Linked DNA regions of Diaphorobacter ruginosibacter. The protein of the gene in region 1 interacts with the protein of each later gene in a pairwise test. Links are inferred from orthologs where the notes say so. Each region holds a gene or a part of one and is shown on either strand. Other genes may lie near its edges.

Region 1 (3,847 bases):
TTCCTCGCAGCGGATCTCTGTCATAAATCGCAGCCATAGAGGGGAATTCATCGATAGCTGTCACAAAGCCGTGAAAGCAGCCTTCACAATCAATGGCTTACAAAAACTAACGTGGCTTACCAAGAGAATAAAACGAGATGAACGGTCAATCTTTAAAACAATTCATGACATATGAGGATGCAAAAATATTAATACTCCCTCTATCTTCCAGATAATGAAATCCGACGAATTCGAATTCATCTGCGATTCGATGTCATGATTTTCAATCACCTCCCTCAATGCAATGACTAATCGCATGAAGAATATTCACAATATTTTCACAAATATCTGCCATTCATCAAAGAATATCGCTCTCACCCTCAGCATATTTCCCGCGCTGCTTGCACTGACAGCGTGTTCTCCGAGCCCTGCGTCGTTCAGCCCGCAGGCCATTTTTTATCCCAGCGACGAGCAGATCTCGTCGGCGCTGGAGGTTCAACTGGCGAGCGATCCCAACAGCGCCGCTGCGCGCGAGCTGATTCAATCTCTCGGGGGCGAAAAAGGACGACTCCGCTACGCGATCGATCAGGTGATCTACCGAGAGCAGGCCTATGAGGTGCACTACAACGCGGTGCTCGTGATGGGGCAGGCGGGAGACGACAGTCTCAAGATGCTGTATGAGCGCATGGTTCCCGAAGACGAAAGGGCGAAGCTGCCGGAAGCCACGCTGGCCGCCTATTCGGAATGGCTGACCCGCCATGCACAGGCCCTGAAGAAAAATCCCGCGCAGCAGGCACAGGGGCAATTGCTGAGCGACACGCTGGCATCGCTCGACAAGTGCTACCGGCAGGTTCAGCCAGGGTCGGAAGTGGTGGTCATGAGCGGACTGGGAGCCCTGCTGCTGCCCGAGCGCAAGGGCCTCTATGCCGAAAAGCTGGCCATGCCTCACACGGCTGTGCGCTGCCTTCCCATATAGATACAGAGATAGCAGCGCCGCGAGGCGCCGAGGTGATCAATCGACGATGGTGAGCTTGGCCACCGACAACGCCAGCCATTTGGTGCCGTGGCGCGGAAAGTTCACCTGCGCGCGCGCATCATCGCCTGCGCCTTCGATCGCAAGCACCTTGCCTTCGCCGAACTTGTTGTGGAACACCGGCGTGCCGACCTTCAGTCCATGCGATGGCTCGGCCTTCTGCTGCGGCACGGGGGGGCTTGCAAATGTCTCGGACTTGAAGCCGCCGCCAAAGCCGCCGCCATACCCTCCTCCGTGACCTCCACGCGAGCCGTAGCGACCTGCGCCATAGCCGCCCGAGCCTGACTCGGGTGCATAGGTACCGAAGGCGGACTGCCTGGGCGTGAGCCACTTGAGCGCGCCCTCGGGAAGCTCTTCGAAGAAGCGGCTCTTGATGTGGTAGCGCGTCTGGCCGTGCAGCATGCGCGTCTGCGAATGGCTCAGGTAGAGCCGCTTGCGCGCGCGCGTGATCGCCACGTACATGAGGCGGCGCTCCTCCTCCAGGCCATCGCGGTCGCTCATCGCATTCTCGTGCGGGAACAATCCCTCCTCAAGGCCGCCGATGAACACCCCATCGAACTCGAGCCCCTTGCTCGCATGCACGGTCATCAGTTGCACCGCATCCTGGCCGGCCTGGGCCTGGTTGTCGCCGGCCTCCAGCGCTGCATGCGTAAGAAAAGCGGCAAGCGGCGACAGCGTCTCGCCGGTGTCGGCGTCCACGATGCCGCCGGCAGCCGCGCGGGCGTTCTTCAAGGGTTCGTTCAGCATCGGCAGCGAGGGATCCAGCCCCTGGCTCGCGGGACTCTGCGTGAGCGGCCCGCCCTGTTCGTCCAGCGGCAATGCCACCGCATCGCGGCCAAAGCCTTCCTGCGTGACGAAGCTCTCGGCGGCGTTGACCAGTTCATCCAGATTCTCGATGCGATCCGCGCCTTCCTTCTCGTTGCGGTAGTGCTCGATGAGGCCGCTGGTCTCGAGCATCTGGCCGATGATGCCGCGCAGGTTCTGACCTTGCGTCTGCTCGCGCAGCACATCGAGCATCGCCACGAAGGCACCCAGGTTCGCGCCGGCCTTGCCTGGCACCGCACTCACCGCATCGTGCAGCGAGCAACCTGCACTGCGCGCCGCATCCTGCAGCGTCTCGATACTGCGCGCACCGATGCCGCGCGGCGGGAAGTTCACCACCCGCAGGAAGCTGGTGTCGTCGTTCGGGTTCTCGAGCAGGCGCAGATAGGCCAGCGCATGCTTGATTTCCGCGCGCTCGAAGAACCGCAGGCCGCCATACACACGATAGGGAACCGCCGCGTTGAACAGCGCCGACTCGATCACGCGCGACTGTGCATTGCTGCGGTAGAGGATCGCGATCTCGCGTCGCTCGAAGCCGTCGTTCTTCACCAGCTGCTTGATCTCGTCGACCATCCACTGCGCCTCATCCAGGTCACTGGGCGCCTCGTAAACGCGCACGGGCTCACCCGGTCCCTGGTCGGTGCGCAGGTTCTTGCCCAGGCGGCGGCTGTTGTGCGATATGAGCTCGTTCGCCGAGTCGAGGATGTTGCTGTAGGAGCGGTAGTTCTGCTCCAGCTTGATCTGGCGCTGCACCTCGAACTCGCGCACGAAGTCGGCCATGTTGCCCACGCGTGCACCGCGAAAGGCATAGATGCTCTGGTCGTCGTCTCCCACCGCCAGCACGCTGCCGCGCGTCTGCAGCCGGCCCCCCACCAGGTCCCCCGCGATCTGCTTGAGCCACGCGTACTGAAGGCGATTGGTGTCCTGGAATTCGTCGACGAGGATGTGCTGGAATCGCCGCTGGTAATGCTCACGCACCGGGTCGTTGTCGCGCAGCAGCTCGAACGAGCGCAGCATCAGTTCGCCGAAATCGACGACGCCTTCACGCTGACACTGGTCCTCGTAGAGCTGGTACAGCTCCACCTTCTTGCGGCTGTCCGCGTCATGCACAGGTACATCGCCCGGACGCATGCCCTCCTCCTTGCAGTTGGCGATGTAGTAGGCCAGTTGCTTCGGCGGAAAACGCTCCTCGTCCACATTGAACTGCTTGCACAGGCGCTTGATCGCGGAGAGCTGATCCTGTGTATCCAGGATCTGGAAGGTCGACGGCAAGCCCGCCAGCTTGTGATGCGCGCGCAACAACCGATTGCACAGGCCGTGGAAGGTGCCGATCCACATGCCCCGCACATTGACCGGCAGCATCGCGGAAAGCCGCGTGAGCATTTCCTTAGCGGCCTTGTTCGTGAACGTCACCGCGAGGATGCTGCCCGGGCTGGCATAGCCGTTCTGCAGCAGCCATGCAATGCGCGTGGTGAGCACGCGCGTCTTGCCCGAGCCTGCACCGGCCAGAATCAGGGCATGGCCTGCGGGCAGCGTGACGGCGGCAAGCTGCTCGTCGTTCAGTCCCTGGAGGAGCGGGGACTGCGCCTGCCCGGCCACGGGCTGAGGATCACCGAAAAGGCCTGTCGACGGCGCGGAAAACATGTCTTGTGGAACCATGCCTCCATTGTAGAAAGCCCGTGCGTCGCCACGCATTTGGCGGGCTTTGCGATCCCGCGCCGCTCCTGCAATAGCCACACGGCGGCCTGCGGCTTTCAAAGGCATCGAAATCCAATTAGAATCAATCACCGGGCCCAAGATTTCTTGGCCCGGTTTTTTGTGCCCGAAGCACTGCCTTCGCCTCGCACGAGAGCCGGCCGCCGGACCAAGCGCCCTTTTCTTCAATGAACTGTCAGGAGCTTGGATCTCATGGAAATTTTTGACTACGACAACGTCCTGTTGCTGCCCCGCAAGTGCCGAGTGGAAAGCCGCTCGGAATGCGACGCCAGCGTGGAACTCGGCGGCCGCACCTTC
Region 2 (3,610 bases), 1.2 Mb from region 1 along the record:
ATCCATGCTGTACCTTTCTTGCACCCGCCCTCAGCGCACCATGTGTGCTGAGCTTGGTTTATTGATGATGATCATCATCATAATGGAGTTTTGATGATGAGTATCATCTAACGCATGAAAGTAAGTAAAACCCAAGCAGCCGAAAACCGCGAAGGGATCGTGGAGGCAGCCGCGCGCCTGTACCGGGAAAAGGGACTGGATGGCGTGGGCGTGGCGGAGATCACCCGCGATGCAGGGCTGACCCATGGCGGCCTGTACCGGCACTTCGAGTCCAAGGACGCCCTCGCCCGCGAGGCCTGCCTGCGTGCCTTCGAGTGGACCATCACGCCATTGGAGGGACTGGAGCCGCCGTCTTCGGACACGGCCCCCGCTGCGAAACTGCACACGCTGGTGCACAGCTATCTCTCTGCCAGCCACCGCGATCATCCCGGGGAAGGCTGCCCCGCTGCAGCGCTCGCGGCAGATGCCGCCCGGGCAGGACCCGAGATGTCGGAAGTCTTCGCCCAGGGGGTCGAGCGCAACATCCAGCGCTTCATGCGCATTCTCGAGGGCGATGACGCAGCCACGCGCGCCCGCACGATCGCGACGCTCAGCAGCATGGTGGGCGCATTGGTGCTTGCACGCGCCACCGCCGCCGGCAACCCCGCGCTGTCCGAGGAAATACTCGCCACCCTGCGCCAGCAACTGGCGCCTGATGAAAGCTGAGCGCGAAGCCTACCAGACGACAGCCTGCGCAGCGCGCGCCCGCCATGAACTGGTCACCCCAATGCTGAGATGGCCCCTCAGACGCGACGCAAAGGCGAAGACAGTACACGCGTACGGCAAGCCTTTGCAACAAAGTATGAGGGGCCATATCAGCACCTCCAAACGAAGACTCTCAACCCAAGCAGCACGGTTCCATTCGTCACGCAACACCATAAGACCCGGTATTCCGCGAGGAACAAAAAAAGCAGCCGAAGCTGCTTTTCTCGGAGCAAGGGAGGAACCCTGCTTACTTCTTCTGCGGCGGCACATCCGTGCACGAGCCGTGAGCCACCTCGGCAGCCATGCCGATGGATTCGCCCAGCGTCGGGTGCGGATGGATCGTCTTGCCGATGTCCACGGTGTCCGCGCCCATCTCGATGGCCAGTGCGATCTCGCCGATCATGTCGCCCGCATGCGTGCCGACGATGCCGCCACCCAGGATGCGGCCGTGGCCATGGGCTTCGGGGGAATCGTCGAACAGCAGCTTGGTGAAGCCCTCGTCGCGGCCGTTGGCAATCGCCCGGCCCGATGCCGCCCAGGGGAACAGGCCCTTCTTGACCTTGATGCCCTGTGCCTTGGCCTGGTCTTCGGTGAGACCCACCCATGCCACTTCCGGATCGGTGTAGGCCACGCTCGGGATCACGCGGGCGTTGAAGGCGGCGGATGCCAGTTCCTTGTTGCCCTGCAGTTCACCCGCGATGACTTCGGCGGCCACGTGCGCTTCGTGCACGGCCTTGTGCGCCAGCATCGGCTGGCCCACGATGTCGCCGATCGCGAAGATGTGCGGCACGTTGGTACGCATCTGGATATCGACATCGATGAAGCCGCGGTCCGTCACCGAAACGCCAGCCTTCTCCGCGCCGATCTTCTTGCCGTTGGGCGTGCGGCCCACGGCCTGCAGCACCAGGTCGTAGGTCTGCGGCTCGGGAACCGTGACGCCGTCCTTGGCGGGCTCGAACGTGACCTTGATGCCTTGCGGTGTTGCCTCGGCCGCCACGGTCTTGGTGTTGACCATGATGTTGTCGAAGCGCGGCGCGTTCATCTTCTGCCAGACCTTCACGAGGTCGCGATCAGCGCCCTGCATCAGGCCGTCCATCATCTCGACGACGTCCAGGCGTGCGCCCAGCGTGGAGTACACCGTGCCCATTTCCAGGCCGATGATGCCGCCACCGAGGATCAGCATGCGCTTGGGCACGGCCTTCAGGTCGAGTGCGCCGGTCGAATCGACCACGCGCTCGTCCTTGGGCATGAACGGCAGGTGCACGGCCTGCGAGCCCGCGGCGATGATGGCGCGCTTGAACTGCACGACCTTCTTCACGCCGGCCCTCTCCTGGCCGTCACCCGTGGTTTCCTCCACCTCGATGTGGTTGGCTCCCACGAAATTGCCGTAGCCTCGAACGATCGTCACCTTGCGCATCTTGGCCATCTGGCCCAGGCCGCCGGTGAGCTTGCCGATGACCTTCTCCTTGTGGCCGCGCAGCTGGTCCACGTTGACCTTGGGTGCACCGCCGTAGTCGATGCCCAGGGCCGCCAGGTGGCTGACCTCGTCCATCACCGCCGCCACATGCAGCAGCGCCTTCGAGGGAATGCAGCCCACGTTCAGGCACACGCCGCCCAGCGTCTTGTAGCGCTCGACCAGCACGACCTTGAGGCCCAGGTCGGCGGCACGGAATGCCGCGGAATAGCCGCCGGGGCCGCCGCCGAGCACGACCACGTCGCAGTCGAGATCGGCCGCGCCGCCGAAGCTGCTGGCAACGGGTGCGGGTGCGGATGCCGCAGGCGCCGAAGCGGGCGCTGGTGCGGCGGCAGCAGGTGCCGGAGCGGAAGCCGCAGCCGCGCCTTCGGCAGCCTCGAGCGTCAGCACGACCGAGCCCTGGTTGACCTTGTCGCCCACGTTGACCTTGAGCTCCTTGACCACACCGGCATGGCTCGAGGGAATCTCCATCGAGGCCTTGTCGGACTCGACGGTGATCAGCGACTGCTCGACCGCCACGGTGTCGCCGGGCTTGACCAGCAGTTCGATCACGCCGACGTCCTTGAAGTCGCCGATGTCGGGAACCTTGATATCAATGATTGCCATGGATACAGCTCCCTTCGATCACAGGATGATGCGGCGGTAGTCCGCCAGCACCGCGCCCAGGTAGGCGTTGAAGCGTGCGGCGGCAGCGCCGTCGATCACGCGGTGGTCGTATGACAGCGACAGCGGCAGCGTGAGGCGCGGCACGAACTGCTTGCCGTCCCAGACCGGCTTCATCTGGCCCTTGGACAGACCCAGGATCGCGACTTCCGGCGCATTGATGATCGGCGTGAAGTGCGTGCCCCCGATGCCGCCGAGCGACGAGATCGAGAAGCAGCCGCCCTGCATGTCGGCCGCGCCGAGCTTGCCGTCGCGCGCCTTCTTGGCGAGCTCGCCCATTTCCTGGCTGATCTGCATGATGCCCTTCTTGTCGGCATCCTTGAGCACCGGAACCACCAGGCCGTTCGGCGTATCGGCCGCGAAGCCGATGTTGTAGTACTGCTTGTAGACCAGTGTGTCGCCGTCAAGGCTGGTGTTGAACTCGGGGAACTTCTTGAGTGCCGCGACCACCGCCTTGATCACGAAGGCGAGCATGGTCACCTTCACGCCGCTCTTCTCGTTCTCCTTGTTGGTGGAGACGCGGAAGGCTTCGAGCTCGGTGATGTCGGCCTCGTCGTTGTTGGTGACGTGAGGAATCATCACCCAGTTGCGCGACAGGTTCGCACCCGAGATCTTCTTGATGCGCGAGAGATCCTTGCGCTCGATCGCGCCGAACTTCGAGAAATCGACCTTGGGCCATGGCAGCAGGTCGAGGCCCACGCCGGAGCCCCCCTTGGGTGCCACGGCGGC

The links.
Region 2: the proteins of H9K76_RS03955 (region 1) and lpdA interact in binary tests that used the Escherichia coli proteins (3 or more experiments, as listed by UniProt). The link is inferred for Diaphorobacter ruginosibacter from one-to-one orthologs.

What each region holds. Positions count from the first base shown.
Region 1 is NZ_CP060714.1:872,523-876,369, reverse strand. Bases 743-3,847 are described here. They hold H9K76_RS03955 (UvrD-helicase domain-containing protein), read right to left. Parts: upstream 3,494-3,847; coding sequence 992-3,493; downstream 743-991. Other genes in these bases: H9K76_RS03950 (GMP reductase), read left to right, coding at 3,743-3,847; H9K76_RS03960 (hypothetical protein), read left to right, coding at 743-955. Outside these bases: more of H9K76_RS03960, read left to right, coding at 284-742. UniProt on the Escherichia coli protein: A helicase with DNA-dependent ATPase activity. Unwinds DNA duplexes with 3'-5' polarity. Translocates on single-stranded DNA with 3'-5' polarity. Initiates unwinding more efficiently from a nicked substrate than double-stranded DNA.
Region 2 is NZ_CP060714.1:2,095,303-2,098,912, reverse strand. The notes cover bases 409-3,276. They hold lpdA (dihydrolipoyl dehydrogenase), read right to left. Parts: upstream 2,825-3,276; coding sequence 992-2,824; downstream 409-991. Other genes in these bases: aceF (dihydrolipoyllysine-residue acetyltransferase), read right to left, coding at 2,843-3,276; H9K76_RS09580 (TetR/AcrR family transcriptional regulator), read left to right, coding at 409-705. Outside these bases: fabF (beta-ketoacyl-ACP synthase II), read right to left, coding at 1-6; more of H9K76_RS09580, read left to right, coding at 115-408; more of aceF, read right to left, coding at 3,277-3,610. UniProt on the Escherichia coli protein: Lipoamide dehydrogenase is a component of the glycine cleavage system as well as of the alpha-ketoacid dehydrogenase complexes.